DNA from 3 places in the Exiguobacterium alkaliphilum genome. Region 2 is predicted to be linked to each of the others. Evidence: riboswitches for the same ligand, from Rfam matches in the RefSeq annotation. Region 2 holds a riboswitch; each other region holds the start of a gene.
The links. Region 2 has a riboswitch for thiamine pyrophosphate ahead of tenA (thiaminase II). Riboswitches for the same ligand answer to the same signal wherever they lie in the genome.
Positions count from the first base shown of each region.

Region 1 (5,525 bases), 1.3 Mb from region 2:
CCGTGTCCGCGATACGTGTCGGCAAAACTACCGTAAAACGTGATGCGGGCGACGCGCGGTTGCCGACCGAACAACTTCCCAGCCATGAGACCGATACGCGCGGCACCGGCCGTATGCGAACTGGACGGTCCGACCATGACCGGACCGATGATATCAAACACACTGCGATATTTCATCGCATTTCCCCCTTTCAAAAAACCCTACCTTCATTATACAGAAGGTAGGGCCGAGATACAGCTTATTCCACACTAAAAATATAGGAGTAGAGCGGTTGCTTCCCGTCATGAACTTCGATTTCAATCTCATCGTTCTTCGATTCGATATAAGCCGACAGTTCCGCGACGTCTTCAGCCGATGAACCTTCTCCTGTTAAAATCGTGATAATCTCATCGTCTGCATCGATGAGCGCGTCGACGAGTTGTTTTGCCGCTTCGAGACTCGAAGCCGACGAGGCGACGATCTTCTTCTCGGCAATGGCCATATGGTCGTCTTTCCGAATCTCGACACCGTCAATACTCGTATCACGGACGGCGTACGTCACTTGGCCAGACTTGACCGCACTTGCCGCCGATTTCATGCCTGACTCGTTCGTCTCGACGTCCGCCTCTGGATTGAAGGCGATTGCCGCTGCGAGTCCTTGCGGGACCGTCTTCGTCGGGATGACCGAGACACCGCATGGGGCGACCGAAGCTGCTTGCTCCGCTGCCATGATGATGTTTGAGTTGTTCGGGAAGATGAAGACGTGCTCGGCGTTCGCCGCTTCGACTGCCTTGACGATATCTTCCGTCGATGGGTTCATCGTCTGCCCGCCTTCGATGACGTGTGCTGCTCCGAGTGAGCGGAACAAGTCGCTGACGCCTTCACCCATCGCAACCGTGACGATTGCGTATGGCGCTTTTGGTTTCGGAGCTGTCGCTACTGGAGTCGGTTGGACACCGTGTTGGTTCGCGCCGTGCTCTTCTTCGAGAATCGTCGAATGCTGTTGACGCATGTTCTCGATTTTGACCGCGACGAGCTCGCCGAAACGTTGTCCTTTCGTGATGACGTCTCCTGGCGTCTCGACGTGGACGTGAACTTTGAGCAATTCTTCGTCGGCGACGACGAGGAGCGAGTCTCCGAGTTCAGACAGTTCGTTCCGGAACGCATCTTCATTGAACGGTGCGTCTTTCAACTTCTCATCTTGGAAACGAACCATGATTTCCGTGCAGTAACCAAATTCGATGTCTTCGGTCGACATGAATCCTTGGGCCGCATGGGCGTGATGTTCGGCTTCGATGAGCGCGTCCATGACTGGTGTGTGCGGTTTTTCAAGTTCTTTCCCTTCGAGCGTGGCAAGGAACCCTTCATAGATGACGAGTAACCCTTGTCCACCAGAGTCGACGACGCCGACTTCTTTCAATACCGGAAGCAAGTCCGGTGTGCGATCGAGCGACGCTTTCGCCTCGGCGACGATTCGCTCCATCAACTCGTTGAAGTCACTTGTCGACTCGGCCGCGACGAGTGCCTCGTCTGCCGCTTCACGGGCGACCGTCAAAATCGTTCCTTCAACCGGTTTCATGACCGCTTTATACGCCGTATCGACACCGCGTTTGAGCGCTTCTGCGAAATCGAGAGTCGAGAGTTCTGACTTGCCTTCAATCGACTTGCCGAATCCACGGAATAATTGACTTAAGATGACGCCTGAGTTCCCACGCGCCCCCATCAATAACCCGCGCGCAAATTTCGCCGACACGTCGGCCGCGTTCTTTGTGTTGAGTGCCGCGACTTCCTTCGCTCCTGACGTTATCGTCAAGTTCATGTTCGTTCCTGTATCCCCGTCTGGGACCGGGAAAACGTTAAGCGAATCCACGTAATCCGCATTTTGACTTAAGTTGGCTGCTCCGTTTGCAATCATGTTCGCGAGCACCAATCCATCTAGACGTTTTAAACCCACACCAAATCCTCCTCCGTTTCCGTCAGTCATTCGTCAGCCGAACGCCTTGGACGAATATGTTTACTGACGAAACGTTTAATCCTAACGTTTCACCGAGCGTGTACTTCACGCGACTTTGCACGTTATATGCTACTTCTGACACTTTCGTACCGTAGCTGACAATAATGTGCATGTCGATATGTACATCATCACCATCTTGTCGTACGACGACACCGCGCGCGTAGTTCTCACGTTTCAATAGTTCCGCGATTCCGTCTTTCAATTGAGCTTGAGACGCCATGCCGACGACTCCGAAACATTCCATCGCCGCGCCACCCGCGAGTGTTGCCACGACGTCGTTCGTAATGTCAATATTGCCATATGTTGTCTTCATATCAATTGCCATATGGAGTAGCCTCCTTCATTCGGAATGATTCCTTCACTACATTCTACAATATCTACCTCGTTATTTAAAGGACCTGCTCCTAAACTCGGTCAATTGTGGTCGTAACCCTCATCCATTATTAAAATCCTTACCAGTAATGTCAAGTTTTTTTCTTGTCATACTATTATTTTCTAGTTGCATCGGGAAAAAACCCGTGCTAATATAAACGAGTGTCTATTAGGACGAACCCACATAAAAAAGGAGGGGAAACGCATGGCACGTAAATGCTACGTAACAGGTAAATCACCTAAGTCAGGTAACAACCGTTCGCACGCACTCAACAAGACGAAACGTACTTGGGGTGTAAACGTACAAAAAGTTCGTATTCTCGTTGACGGTAAACCGAAACGCGTTTGGGTTTCAGCTCGCGCTCTTAAATCAGGTCTCGTTGAACGCGTATAATCTTATACACGAACGAAACAAATCCCAGCGGCATGCGCCGATGGGATTTTTTTTGTGCTTATTTTTTGACGTACAAGACGAGGACCATACCGTCATGTACGACGAGTTCTGCCGTTTTTGCGTCCCACTCGTTTGAAATCGTCAACGCCTCGTGGCTGACGACGTCGTGACGGTCGAGCGGGTATTTGACGCCACGGATCGTGACGTTCGCCCGCTTCCATGGAATGAGCGACAAATAATGGTCGTCACGCCGCGCAAGCGCGTGTCGGCCCTCCCGTGCGAGAGAGACGATTTGGCCGTCGGCATAAAGACACATCTCCGGGTAAGCCTCGAGCAACCCGATGTTCCCGAGCGTCATGTCGAGCCTGCCTCCGAGCGCTCCGTAGACGAGCATCTCGTCAGCCCCATGCCCGCGTGCCGCCTCGAGGGCGATCTCGAGGTCGGTCACGTCTTTTTCAGACGGATAGCGTAACGCCTCATCCGGTACGACTCCCGTGAACGAATCGAAGTCGCCGACGACGAGGTTCGGTTCAATCCCTTGGGCGAGGAGCGTCGCGTAACCCCCGTCGACGGCGATGACGTAATCGACGTCGTCGGGAAGAGACGGAACGGGTGACGGACTAGCCGCCACAATCAAGACACGCATTAGCGGACGTCCCGCGTGGCGAGCGTCGCGAAGCGCGGCGCCGTCGTGAACAAGAGCACGAGCACAATCGTCGCAATCAAGAAGGACGGGAGCATATACGTCATGTTATAGCCGAGCGAATAGGCGACGACCGGCCCTTCCGCATATTGGGCGAAGAAGACGATTCCCGACAGGACGTGCGCGGCGTAACGGAGGAGCGAACCGAGGAGCGCCCCGAGCACCAAATAGAGGACGAGCGTCTTTTTCGAACCGTCTTTGGCGGCCCGTTTCACTTGTCCGGCGAAGACGCCCGCCATCCCGACGAGGCCATACGCGAACGTGTAGTCGACTAAAAATTGGACCGGCGTGAAGATGTAGGCGCCGAACAGCAGTTGGAGCGTCCCGACGAGCGCGCCGGTCGCGAGACCGCCTTTTAATCCATGGCGATACGCCATCACGAAAATCGGCAACATGACGAGTGTGATCGACCCACCTTGCGGCATCCGATACGGCATGAGCAAATCAAAGATCAAGGCGAGCGCCGAGAAGAGTGAAATCTCAATCAGCGCCTGTAGTGTTAATTTTTGTTTCATTTTCCATTTCCCCCTTTATCGTAAAGAACGACAAAAAGCAGCATGACGTAAACGCCATGCTGCTTGGATTCGCAACGTGCATTTTCGCCACATCCCTACGTCCGTGTGAACGGAACAGGTTCAAAGGGTTAGCGCATGCCTCTCAGCCACAGATGTGACACCCCTTGCGACAATATTTGTTGTTCTATCCTCGATTATACACGAGATGCGTTGCGAATGCCATCGATTGCTGCTTTATAGTCCGGTTCGTTGTAAATCGCCGAGCCCGCAACGAGGACGTCAGCCCCTGCGTCGATGCACAGTTTCGCCGTCGTCGCGTTCACGCCGCCATCAATCTCGATTTCAAAGTCGAGCCCACGTGCTTGACGCATCTCGCGGAGTGCCGCGATTTTCGGAACGACCGACTCGATGAACGCCTGCCCCCCAAAGCCCGGGTTCACGGTCATAAGAAGCACCATGTCGACGTCTTGGACGACATGCTCAATCGTACTGATTGGCGTATGCGGGTTCAAGACGACCCCACTTTTCGCCCCGGCCGCCTTGATTTGTTGCAAGACGCGATGTACGTGATTCGTCGCCTCGACGTGGATCGTGACGATGTCCGCTCCCGCTTTAATGAAATCATCGACGAACCGTTCCGGCTGGTCAATCATCAAGTGGACGTCCAATACCATGTCGGTCTTTTGACGTAAGCTCGAAAGGACAGGCAAGCCAATCGAGATGTTCGGGACGAACTGTCCGTCCATGACGTCAAAATGGATATAATCGGCCCCGGCCGTCTCGACCGCTTTCACTTCTGCTTCTAGGTTGGCGAAGTCCGCCGCTAAAATCGATGGTGCAATTTTAATCATCAGTTCAGTACCTCCGTTGTCTATCGTTAATCTCTTCCATAAACGTAACATAGTTGTCGTAACGAGTGGAAGCGATTTCGCCCGATTCGACGCCCGCCTTGACGGCACAGCCCGGCTCGTTCACGTGGGCACAGCCCCGGAACTTGCAGTCGTCATGTCGTTCGACGAACTCGGGGAAGCACCAACGCAACTCTTCCGCTTCGAGCTCTTGTGGGAACTCGAGGCTTGAGAAGCCAGGCGTGTCGGCGACGAGACCACCGCCGAGTTGAATCAGCGTGACATGACGCGTCGTATGCTTCCCGCGGCCGAGCGACTTCGAGATTTTCCCGGTCGCAAGCTCAAGATCTGGCGCGACGGCGTTCAACAGTGAACTCTTCCCGACACCGGTCTGGCCCGCAAATACACTTGTCTTCGCCTCGAACAAGTCCCGTATCGCCTCGACCCCAGACCCTTTCTCTGTCGACGTCTCGATGACGTCATAGCCAATCGACCGATAGAGCGAAGCCGCCTGTTCAATTGCTTCCATCTCATCCTCATTCAGCAGGTCCATCTTCGTCAACACGATGATCGGATGAATCTGTTTCGATTCAATCAAGACGAGAAAACGATCGAGCAAGTGATACGAGAACGCCGGTTCCTTCACCGAGAACAGTAAGAACGCTTGATCGATATTGGCGATCGGTGGTCGGACGAGGTG
Region 1 is NZ_CP073101.1:2,132,015-2,137,539, forward strand. Features, by position in the region: gene sdaAB (L-serine ammonia-lyase, iron-sulfur-dependent subunit beta) at 1-176, opposite strand, end outside; gene KB235_RS11035 (DAK2 domain-containing protein) at 239-1,933, opposite strand; gene KB235_RS11040 (Asp23/Gls24 family envelope stress response protein) at 1,956-2,318, opposite strand; gene rpmB (50S ribosomal protein L28) at 2,571-2,759, shown strand; gene KB235_RS11050 (thiamine diphosphokinase) at 2,818-3,405, opposite strand; gene thiT (energy-coupled thiamine transporter ThiT) at 3,405-3,977, opposite strand; TPP riboswitch at 4,053-4,152, opposite strand; gene rpe (ribulose-phosphate 3-epimerase) at 4,172-4,828, opposite strand; gene rsgA (ribosome small subunit-dependent GTPase A) at 4,833-5,525, opposite strand, start outside.
Region 1: linked by a shared signal. The riboswitch ahead of thiT (energy-coupled thiamine transporter ThiT) and the one ahead of tenA (thiaminase II) in region 2 are both predicted to bind thiamine pyrophosphate.

Region 2 (5,525 bases):
CTCTTCAATCGCCGTATCGCCTTTGACGAGGTCGATTGACTTGTTATAGGCCGCTTCGTGGCCAATCACATGGGCGAGGAAAGCCGCCACGTCGGCGCGTGGAACTTCACCGGTCGACACGTCCCCGGTCTTCACTTTCCCAGTCCCGGCGTCATCCGTGAGCGCCCCTGGACGAACGATCGTGTATGTCAATCCGCTCTCCTCGAGCAGACGATCCGCATGATGTTTCGCCACGTAATACGGTTTCATTTCATCCGGCCATGCCGAGCGGTCTTCCGCCTTCAACGCGCTCACCATGACGAACTGTTTCACACCTTGTTGTTTTGAAGCTTCGATACTTTTCGCTGCCCCGTCTAAATCGATCAAGAGCGTCTTATCGGCACCCGTATGTCCGCCAGAACCTGCTGCGAATACGACGACGTCGGCACCGTCGATGGCGTCTGCCAAGTTCGCGACGTTGCCTTCAAGGTCACCGAGTACGGCTTGATAGCCTTTGTTTTTAAAATCTTCGAGTTGTTCGTCTTTCCGTACCATCGCCGTCACCTCATGCTTGCCTTCCTCCTGTAAGCGTTCGACGAGCTGTTTTCCAATCTGTCCGTTCGCACCAATTACAAATACGTTCATCTGTCTTCCTCCTCGAATCGAATTCAGAGACACTTGAAACGTCGTGTGGCTGCTGCCACGTCCGGCGCCGAAGCGATGGCCGAGATGATGGCGACCCCGTCGGCCCCGTCACGTCGAATCAACTCGACATGTTCAGGCCGAATGCCCCCAATCCCCACAATCGGGAGCTCTCGGTACGCCGCCCGCACTTGACGGATGAGCGTCGTCCCGTTCACTTCCCCGGCGTCCGCTTTTGAGTCCGTCGGAAAGATGGGGCCGATGCCGACATAGTCCGCATGCACCATCGCCGTCGCCGCTTCTTCGAGCGAATGGACGGAGACACCGAGCCATTTGTCCGCCCCAATCATCTGTCTGACGCGACGGGCCGACGCATCTTCTTGCCCGACATGGACCCCGTCCGCGTCGAGCTTCATCGCCAGCTCGACATCATCGTTCACGATAAACGGGACGCCGTACGCGCGACAAAGTCGAAGCAACGTCCGGGCCACCGCTTCTTTTTGATCTCCATACAGTGCCTCATTTCCTTTTTCACGAAATTGAAAACATGTGACGCCACATTGAAGTGCCGTCTCGACCGTCCGGAAGATGTCTTTTGTGTTCGTCGTTCCACAGATGAAGTACAGCTCTAGCTGTTCAGCGAGCTCGGCTCGTCGTGATCGTTTCAAGCGTGACACCCTCCTCTCCGTGCATCCCGTACGCCCAATGGTTCGTCGGTCCGTGTCCGGCTCCGATCTCGAGTCCATACGTGATGGCGCTTTGGATGAACCGCTTTGCCGTCACGGTTGCCTCAATCATCGGACGGCCTTTGGCGAGCTCGGCCGTGAGCGCCGCCGAGAATGTACAGCCAGTGCCGTGCGTGTCAAGCGTGTCGATACGCGGTGCCGAGACGAGGAAGGCCTCTGACGCCGTCAAGACGAGATCTTCGGCACGTTCACCCTCGAGATGACCGCCTTTTAAGACGACGGCCTTCGCACCGAGCGCCAAGATTCGTTCCGCCGCTTCAAGACGGTCTTGGAATGAGCGAATCGTCAAACCCGTCAACACTTCTGCTTCCGGCACGTTCGGCGTGACGACGGTCGCGAGCGGCAACAACGCCGTCTTGAGCGCCTCGACAGCCGTGTCTTGAAGCAAAGACGCCCCCCCTTTTGCGATCATGACCGGGTCGACGACGAGCTGTTTGAACGCATGCCGCTTCACGCCGGAAGCGACGGTCTCGATTCGACTCGCATCGAACAACATCCCGGTCTTGCACGCCTCGATTGAAAAATCGGAGCCGATCGCATCGAGTTGTTGCGCGAGCAATTCAGCCGATACCGCTTCGACGCCATGCACACCACGTGTGTTTTGCGCCGTGACTGCCGTCAAGACGCTCGTCCCGAATACACCGAGCTCTTGAAACGTCTTCAAATCGGCTTGAATGCCGGCGCCGCCGCCCGAATCAGATCCGGCAATCGTCAACACTTGTGCGCGCTTCATGACACCACCTCAATCCGGTCGCTCGGCAGTTCGACCGCGGTCATCTTCCCAAGCTCGTTCAAGAAATGAATTGGGAAATCGCCCGATCCCTCGGCACGTGCGGTCGCGAGTTCCCCGCAACGGGCGTATCCGGCGAGCGCCGTCGATGTCGCGGTCATCGCGTCAGCCTCAACCGCAAGAAACGCGCCGACGACCGCGCTGAGCAGACAGCCGGTCCCGGTCGTCCGCGTCATCGTTTCGGTTCCTCCTTTGATTTCAATCGTCACGTCCCCGTCGCTGACGACATCCGTCTCTCCGGTCATCGCGACGACACAGCGATACCGTTTGGCCGCCTCGCGCGCGACGTCTGTCACGTCTTGCAACGCTTCTCCCGTATCGACCCCGCGCGCGTGCGCCGTCCGGTCAATCAATGTCGCCATCTCACCGGCGTTCCCCCGGATGACCGTCACCTGCACCTGCTCGAGGATCGCAGTCGCCACTTGACGTCGAAACGCCGTCGCACCGACACCGACCGGATCGAAGACGATAGGACGTCCTGCAGCGTTCGCCGCTTGTCCCGCTCGAATCATCGTCCTTTCCGTCGTCGCATCGAGCGTGCCGATATTCAACACGAGCGCATCGCTCACCGTCGCCATTTCCGCTACTTCCTCGACAGCGGACGCCATGACCGGTGACGCACCGATCGCGAGCAATCCGTTCGCCGAGAAGTTGGCGACGACGATGTTCGTAACGTTATGGATGAGCGGCCGCTCGGCCCGTACTTTATCCCACAAATCACGCTTCATCGGCTCACCTCCACCGGTACGTCCCACGTCTCGAGCGTCCAGGCCATCTGCCAAAACGCCACTTCGTAATAACAGCTCTTCAAGAACAACTGACGGTAACGTTTGCGTTCGGCTTCTGTCGCTTGCTCGGCCAACAAGTCGAGCCGTTCAATCTGTTCTTCGACGAGTTCGCGGAACCATTCCGACCCATACGTCGCAATCCAAGCCGTATAGATCGGATGCTCCGGCTTTGCATCTTTCAATCGTTCGCCAATCTCGTAGTATACCCAGTAGCACGGTAAAATCGCTGCAAGTACGTCCCCGAGCGTCGGTCCGGCTTGTTGCATGTGCATCGCGTACGCATATGCGGTCGGCGCCGGCTCGAACGTACGTCGCTCTTCCTCGGTCACATCAAGCATCGTGAAGAACTCACGATGTAACGCGTGTTCCGCCTCGATCGTGTGGAGCGCGTGTGTCAAAAAACGGCTCGACAGTTCCATATCTTGCGCCACGATTGCCCCTCTCGCCTGCACTTTCGAAAATTGGTTCAGATAGTATGAGTCTTGCAGAACATAGTGGCGAAACTTCGCCTCGTCGAGCGTCCCTTCGCCGAGTGATCGGACGAACGGGTGGTCAAAACTCGCTTGGAACAAAGTATCCGCTTCTTGTCGGATGTGTTGGATGAACGTCATGATGAACTCCTCCTTTTGTATGGAAAAACGCCGCCTCCCATAACGGAAGCGGCGTCGGACATACAGCGTGAGAAAAGTCGTTTCGCCCACTTCCCTCCGCTAGCGTGAACTAGATCAGGTTCAAAGGGTCTGGACCTCGTCCATCTCAGCCGCGTCATGCGACTCCCCTAGTGGCAAACATTATGAAATTCGGTCGTCTTCAGACACATCATATCAATCTTTCGCTGAAATAGGAACCCTTCAACGCGAGAAGCGACGATTCAATGCCGTTCCCATCTGTGAGAAGCGCTCGATTCCGAGCTTGCGTCGATTCGAGGACGCGAACACGTAATAGTCGACTTTTCCCATGAAATACATCAAGCGCAAACCGGCGATAAAGAACGTGATGGTCGTACTGACGGCAAACCCGACGCCGTACCAATCGATGCCGAGCGGTAGCAGCGCCAGGGTGAAGAGTGCGTTGCCTGTGAAAAACGACAAGTTAACGAATAGTGCCCCGCGCCGGTCCTCAAAATAGAGAAGGAGTAGCGTCAAGACGAGAATCATCGCGTTCGCGAAAGCGGCGAGCGTCGTCATCCGAAAGATTTGACCGACTTCTTCCGGTACGCCAATCCAGCCGACGAACACACCCGCCATGAGAATGGCGAACAACGTGACGACCCCTTGGCTTCGTCCGAGACGAATCAATTCGTTCTTCAGGACGGTCGTCATCGTCTGTTTCGCCTTATCGATTTGATGCAAAGCGCCCCCGTAGTTGATGAGGCCGTAGAACGTGCGATACCGTTCATAAAAGCGTGTCTCGACGGCGACGACGAACAAGAGCTGGGTCGGGACAATCGTCAAGTAAGACCAGAATACGGCCGTGTCATAGTACGGGTTGAACACGAACGATTCCGCGACGACGGTCCGCCCCTCCCCGAACCAAATGATGAAGTTCGTCACCCAAATGCCAAGAACGTACAAGACGCCGATGGCGAACAAATCGGGGTAGAGATCAAAATAGCGGAAATAAGAAAACTCGTTCGTCGCATAGCGGAGCGGGAACGTCCGTAGCATCGCAAAGAATAAGCCGAACAGCGTGACGAGCATCCCGACCGTGAAGCCGAGCAACAGCTCCAAGCTCGTCGGGTCCACTAGGATGCGGCTAATCAAGAACACACCGCCAATCGCGATAAAACCGCCGAGTAAAAAGCTGTACGCGATCGCCTGATAAAACTTGGCCGCGCTCAAAAATAAGAACATGACCCAAATGACGTTAATCGTCATGAACAAGACGAACAAGACGAGCTTATACAAAAAATCGAGCGGTGAAATCATCCAAAAGATGCTGTACATGATGATTGCTGCGAGCATCGTCACTTTCAGCATTCCGGTAAAGACGGGAAAAATATCGTGTGCTTTCTTCTCGTAAAACAAATCGGCGACGTAGCGCGTGACGACGAGCTGTTGGAAACTGAACAAGATTTGCGAGAAGATGAACGCATAAGATACCGACAACATAAACAGCGTCCGTTCCTCGAGCGAGAGCATCGGCATTTGAAACGCCAGCCATTGAATCGTCCCGACGACCAAAATGACGATGAGCCAAGGTCCTGAGGTGACGAGACCGGAGAACGTGTACGCCTTCAGTCGGGATGAATAGTAGTCTTCTTGAAACAACTTCTGTAACTTAAACCCGATGCCCGCCATACTGTTCCCTCCTCGCTTCATAGATTGCTTTGTACCGGTCGACGAACTGTTGCAACCGGTAATATTGACGGACGCGTTCGCGGCCGTTCTTGCCGAAGCGCATCCGTTCAAGCGGATAATCTATCATCCACTCGATTTTATCGGCGAGTGCTTCCGGGTGGACAGGCGGCACGATGAACCCGGCTGGACCGAACGGGTCGTCCGAGCGTCCGTATAAAAGTTCCGAACAGGCACCGACGTCTGTCGCCACCCATGGGATACCGGCAGCCATCCCTTCTAG
Region 2 is NZ_CP073101.1:534,900-540,424, reverse strand. Features, by position in the region: gene KB235_RS02945 (SDR family oxidoreductase) at 1-624, opposite strand, end outside; gene thiE (thiamine phosphate synthase) at 648-1,289, opposite strand; gene thiD (bifunctional hydroxymethylpyrimidine kinase/phosphomethylpyrimidine kinase) at 1,258-2,100, opposite strand; gene thiM (hydroxyethylthiazole kinase) at 2,097-2,885, opposite strand; gene tenA (thiaminase II) at 2,882-3,556, opposite strand; TPP riboswitch at 3,631-3,735, opposite strand; gene pelG (exopolysaccharide Pel transporter PelG) at 3,797-5,245, opposite strand; gene pelF (GT4 family glycosyltransferase PelF) at 5,226-5,525, opposite strand, start outside.

Region 3 (5,525 bases), 1.2 Mb from region 2:
AAGTCGGTCTTCAATGACGACAAGACGAAACGCTATATGCGCTCCTATGAGTTCACCGATGTCGTCGATGGCGTGATTTGCGCCGTCATCATCTATTCCCCTCGAATGAGTGACGCGTTCTTGTCTGGGACGACGACGCAACGGGCTTACATGCTCATGCGCAACCATCTCGACAAACCGATTCGGGAAGTGCGCGTCATCAGTCTCGTCCCGACGCTCGCCATAAACGACAATCTGCCTTACGTCGAGTCTCAACTCGACGAGACGAACTTCCATTACGTCGAGGAGACGCTCGACGAGGTCGAACAGAGCATGGGCATGGTCATCGTCGGCTGGGGATCGCCCGGTCGGCTCATGCATCACGCGACCGCGTATAAGACGCTCTTCGCCGACCACGAGGCGAACATGTTCTGTATCGGGACGACCGCCAAAGGTGAACCGCAACAGATTCGAATGGCTAACGAGAACACCGTGCTCGAGCCGTTCAACAACGAATCAATCAAACCGAAGTTCCGTATCGTCAAAGAAACGAAACAGGACGACTCCGAGTGAGTCGTCCTGTTTTTTTAACGGATCCCCACCCACATACTCACAACGAACAAGAGGACTAAACATGCGGCCAAGACGAAATCGTTCCGCGTGACGGGGACGACCTCGTACGTGCTGCGGCGTTCCCCCGTGAACCCGCGCGCCTCCATCGAGAAGGCGATCCGTTCGGCTTGGCGGATCGAACCGGCCAGGAGCGGAATCAATAGCTTCGGGACATGTCGGACGTGGTCGAGTCGCGTCTCGAGCCGGACGCCCCGGAGCGCGTGCGTCTCATAGAGCTGGATCAGTTCGCTCTTTAAAATCGGAAAGAACCGAAATCCGACGAAGACGCTATAGGCGATCTTCGGTGATAGCTTGCCTTGTTGCATCAAGCTGTAGACGAAACGCTTCGGGTCCGTCGTCAGCGTAAACAACAGTGAGAGTGCCGTGAACGCCAAGACGCGCAAGGCGAGCGTCACGGCAAGGCGCACGTTCTCTTCCGTCACGTCGTTGCCGAACAGCGTGAACACGACCGCCCCACCCGCCTCTCTTCCGAAGACGAGCGTCGTCCAGAGTGTCCCGATCGCGGTCAATAGAAACGGGATCATGAACAGTCCCCACCGCCGCCAGCTCACGTCGGCGAACAGTGTTTGCAGGAGGAGCGTGCCGGTAAAGACGAGCAGCGGGGTCCATGGGTTGTACATGAAGGCGAGACCGAACATGAGGCACGTCACGGTCAAAAACTTGAGCGTCGGGTTCATCTCATGAAACGTCATCCCATCCCCTCCATCCATAACCCATGAGCCTGAAGGAGTTCCGGCTGCTCCCAAAGCGATGCGTCATACGGACCGTTCAACTTCCCGTCGTGCATCAAATAATACGTATTCGCAGCCCGGGCGAAGTTGAGGTCGTGCGTCACGAACAGCACGGCCTGACCGTCACGTGCCCGTTCTTCCATCAAGTCATAAAGCGCACCGAGCGACGCCTCGTCTTGTCCGGCGGTCGGTTCATCGAACGCGATGAGTCGTTTCCCAGAGAGCAACATCACGCCAATCGCGAGTCGGCGCTTTTGTCCGTGACTGAGCGAGAGCGGATGGGCGTCATGTAATCGCTCGAGACCGAGCCGCGTCAACACGTCTTCAATCGGGTGATCGTGTCCGTACGCGAGCTCGTGCGCCACCTCGCTCGTGACGAACAGGTGTGCCGGCGATTGCGGGACGAGCCCGACGTCGCGATGGTTCCGGGCGAGACTCCTGAGCCATGTCGATTTGCCGCTCCCGTTACGACCGAGGATGGCGACGACCTCTCCCTCGGCGACGGTCAAGTCACTCGCTGCGAGTTCGAATTCTTTTCGTTTTAAATTCGGTATGTGAAATAAGTTGTGTTCCCCTTTTTCGCTCGTAATCGGTGCGAACGTATAGTCGGGGCGCATCTCGAACGGTCCATCGTAGACGATTCGCCCCTCCATAAGTTCGACTTGCCGGTCGAAGAAATCGCCCCACACGTACGGGCGATGTTCGATGACGACGACGTTGACGCTACGGGCGACGCCGTCGAGCCAACGGACGAACCGAGCCGCGGTCTCCGGGTCGAGATGGGCGAGCGGTTCATCAAGGAGGAGCCATTCCGGACGGCCAATCAGTGCACAGGCGACGGCGATTTGCTGCTTCTCGCCACCAGACAAGTCATGGATGTGGCGATGTCGATAATTGTCGAGCCGCAACGTCCGTAACATCATCTCGACGCGCCCCATCATCTCCTCGCGGGGGACGTGAAAGTTTTCGAGCGTAAAGATCAGCTCTTCCTCGACCGTCTGCATGACGAACTGACTGTCGGGGTCTTGGAACACGGTGCCGACCCGACGATTCACCTCGCCGGCCGCGTACGTGTCATACGGCCGGTCGAACAAGTCGAGCCTTCCGGTCACGATGCCGTCACAGTTGTCCGGATAGAGCCGGTTCATCATGGCGAACAGTGTCGATTTCCCCGACCCGCTCGCCCCGCTGATGAGCGTCCGTCCATCCCGGAGCGTGAGCGTGACGTCTGCCAACACGTCTTTCGACTTGCCAGGATAACGAAACGTCAACTGCTCCGCCTCAACCATGGACGCGTCCTTGCCTTGCGAGTGCATAACCTTCGAGCGCCCCCGTCCTGAGCAACAAGTCACTCAAGATTTTGCCACCGAGACCTGCGATGAGCATGCCGCTCGTCGCGCGCAGGGCGAACATCGTCGCCACGTACGTCGGGCTGAGCGCTGCGAGGCCTCCCATGACGTATGTATATGCGAAACTCGTCACGGCCGCACCGAACCCGGCGAGCATGAGCACCCACAGGTCGTATCGTTTGTAGCCGGTCACGGCGAATGCCGCCTCGGCCCCGAGCCCTTGAATGATCCCGACGAGAATGATGCGTGGCCCGATGGCGTTCCCGATCATCATCTCAATCGTCGCCGCGAGCACTTCAGACAAAAAGGCCGCACCGGGCTTTCGGATGATATACGCCGCGATAATCGAGACGATGAACCAAATCCCGAAAATCCATTCATAGGCGATCGGTCCAATCAGGCCGGCCCACAAGTTGCCGATGTGGACGAATGCCAAATAGACGACGGCGAAGACGACCGATAAAATTGACAATAAGACGATCTCTTTTAACTTCCACGATTTAAGCATCGTGTCGTCCCTCATGTGACGGACTGTTCACACTGAACGTCACCGTCATGACGACGTGGCTCATCTTCGCCCGTACCCGGTCGAACGTCGCCTCATAAAACGAGAACACCGGCTCGATGTCGCCGTGGATGCCGGAGGCGTAATGCATCGACTCGTTGAACACGCCCCGCGCTTTCGCGAAATCGATCTCTTCATAGATGATGTCCATATAATTCAGGTCCCCGAGCGGATAAAGTGCGAACTGGGAGGAGACGTATTGGGTCGCGACCTTACCGTTCGCCGGCTCGCTCGTCACGTCGAGCAAGTTGTCCCCCATCGTGTCACCCGGGCAACCGACCGAGAACGTCCCGCTCATCGAGACGTGCGTCCCTGTCTTCGTCGCATGCGACAAGACGGCTTTGGCCACATCGAACACATGCTCACTGCGTCCCCGGATGACCGTCGAGACGTCGTCGGTGTGACGCCAGACGTTCTGTAAGTCCGTCTCGTTCAATGCCCCTTTGATGACGCTGACGAAATCGGACGTCATCGGGCTCAGTGTAAAGCGGAACCCGACGATCGGGCTCGTTCCACATTGGTTGTTCATGTTGTATTCCCCCTTTTTCTATATGCACAAAAAAGCCGCATCCATGAGAATGCGGCCACTCGTCCAATAAAATCCATCAGAAAAAGTGCCACACTTCCTCACGCCGGTATTACCCGGATCGAGTCATAAGGGATTGGAGCCATGCTCACATCTCAGCCGAAGCACCCCTAGTGTAGTCCAATGTATGCGGTTTGGTCATGCAAGGAACAGTATAGACGACCGTTCTCGATTTGTAAACGGTTTATGAGAAAGTGACGACACCGTTCCCTGGGAGCGTGTCTTTGAGCGTCGCCCAGTCGAGCGCCATCTCGGCATCTGTCAACAAGCAGGCGTCGAGCGCTGATTCGACGGTCGCGCGGTCCATCCGTTGCCCGATCAAGACGAGCTCGGTCTGGCGGTCGCCGTACGGTTCGATGTAGTCGTCGGCGAGCTCCGGTTCTGCCGCGAACATCAAGCGCCGCTCCTCTTCCGGGAGCGTCGCGAGCCAGCGTCCGGCATGCTCGAGCGTCGAGGCGTATCCGGCCTGGGAGAACAAGCAGGCGATGTCGTTGCGCGAGGCGATCCAAAGGAACCCTTTCGCCCGGACGACTTCCTCTGGGAACTGCTCAATCCACGCGTGGAGCCGCTCCGGGTGGAACGGGCGACGCCGACGATAGACGAACGAGCTGATGCCGTATTTCTCGGTCTCCGGCGTGTGTTCTTCCGCCTCAAGCTCTTGGATCCAGCCGGCCGAATGCATCGCCTGCTCGAAATCGAACAGGTTGACGTCTAGCAGTTCCGTCAAATCGACGTTCGAATGGACCGACGTCAACAGTTTTGCTGACGGGTTGAGCGTCTTCAATAAACCTGCCATCTCGTTCAGCTCGGTCTCGGATACCCGGTCTGCCTTGTTCAGGACGATGATATCGGCGAACTCGACCTGGTCGACGAGCAGGTCGACGACTTCGCGGACGTCCGTCTCATCGATCGCCTGTTTCCGCTCATGGAGCGACTCGCCGGAATTGAAATCTTTCAAGAACCGGTAAGCGTCGACGACGGTCACCATCGCATCGATGTAGACACGGCTCGTCAAATCGATACCGAGCGCATCATCGGCGTACGTGAACGTCTGCGCGACGGGAATCGGTTCCGAGATGCCGGACGACTCGATGATGATCCCATCGAGCTCACGGTCGTTCGTGAGCTCTTGGACCGCCTCGAGGAGGTCTTCACGGAGCGTGCAACAGATGCAACCGTTCGACAGCTCGACTAGCTTCTCATCGGTCCGCGAAAATCCACTTTGTTCGATTAAACGCTCATCGATATTCAATTCGCTCATATCATTGACGATGACGGCATACTTCTTGCCGGTGCGATTGTTTAAAATATGGTTCATTAACGTCGTCTTGCCGCTCCCAAGATAGCCTGACAACACGGTGATTGGAATTCGTTTCATCATTAACAGCCCCCAAATAGTAATCATTACTTTTTAGATAATGAACGGGATTGACCATCTTGTCAACAAAAAAACACGCTCGCAAGGAGCGTGTTTCAGGCATGGCTATTCTTCGAGTGCTTTCCGTTCCGCCTCTGAGCGTGGATAAGCGTTCGCCTGCCACTCGGCCCGATAAATCGAATCGAGCTGCGTCAAGCCGACCTCATCCTCATCTTTGTCCGCGTCGACGCTCGGCGTCTCGTCCCATTTCGGTTCGAGGTAAGAATGATCGTTCGTCTCGCGGTCGTCGAGGTACTTCTTCACC
Region 3 is NZ_CP073101.1:1,684,944-1,690,468, reverse strand. Features, by position in the region: gene KB235_RS08720 (DUF1643 domain-containing protein) at 1-552, shown strand, start outside; gene KB235_RS08715 (energy-coupling factor transporter transmembrane component T family protein) at 567-1,304, opposite strand; gene KB235_RS08710 (ABC transporter ATP-binding protein) at 1,301-2,632, opposite strand; gene KB235_RS08705 (ECF transporter S component) at 2,625-3,200, opposite strand; gene KB235_RS08700 (YkoF family thiamine/hydroxymethylpyrimidine-binding protein) at 3,193-3,786, opposite strand; TPP riboswitch at 3,865-3,965, opposite strand; gene KB235_RS08695 (GTP-binding protein) at 4,028-5,221, opposite strand; gene KB235_RS08690 (hypothetical protein) at 5,327-5,525, opposite strand, start outside.
Region 3: linked by a shared signal. The riboswitch ahead of KB235_RS08700 (YkoF family thiamine/hydroxymethylpyrimidine-binding protein) and the one ahead of tenA (thiaminase II) in region 2 are both predicted to bind thiamine pyrophosphate.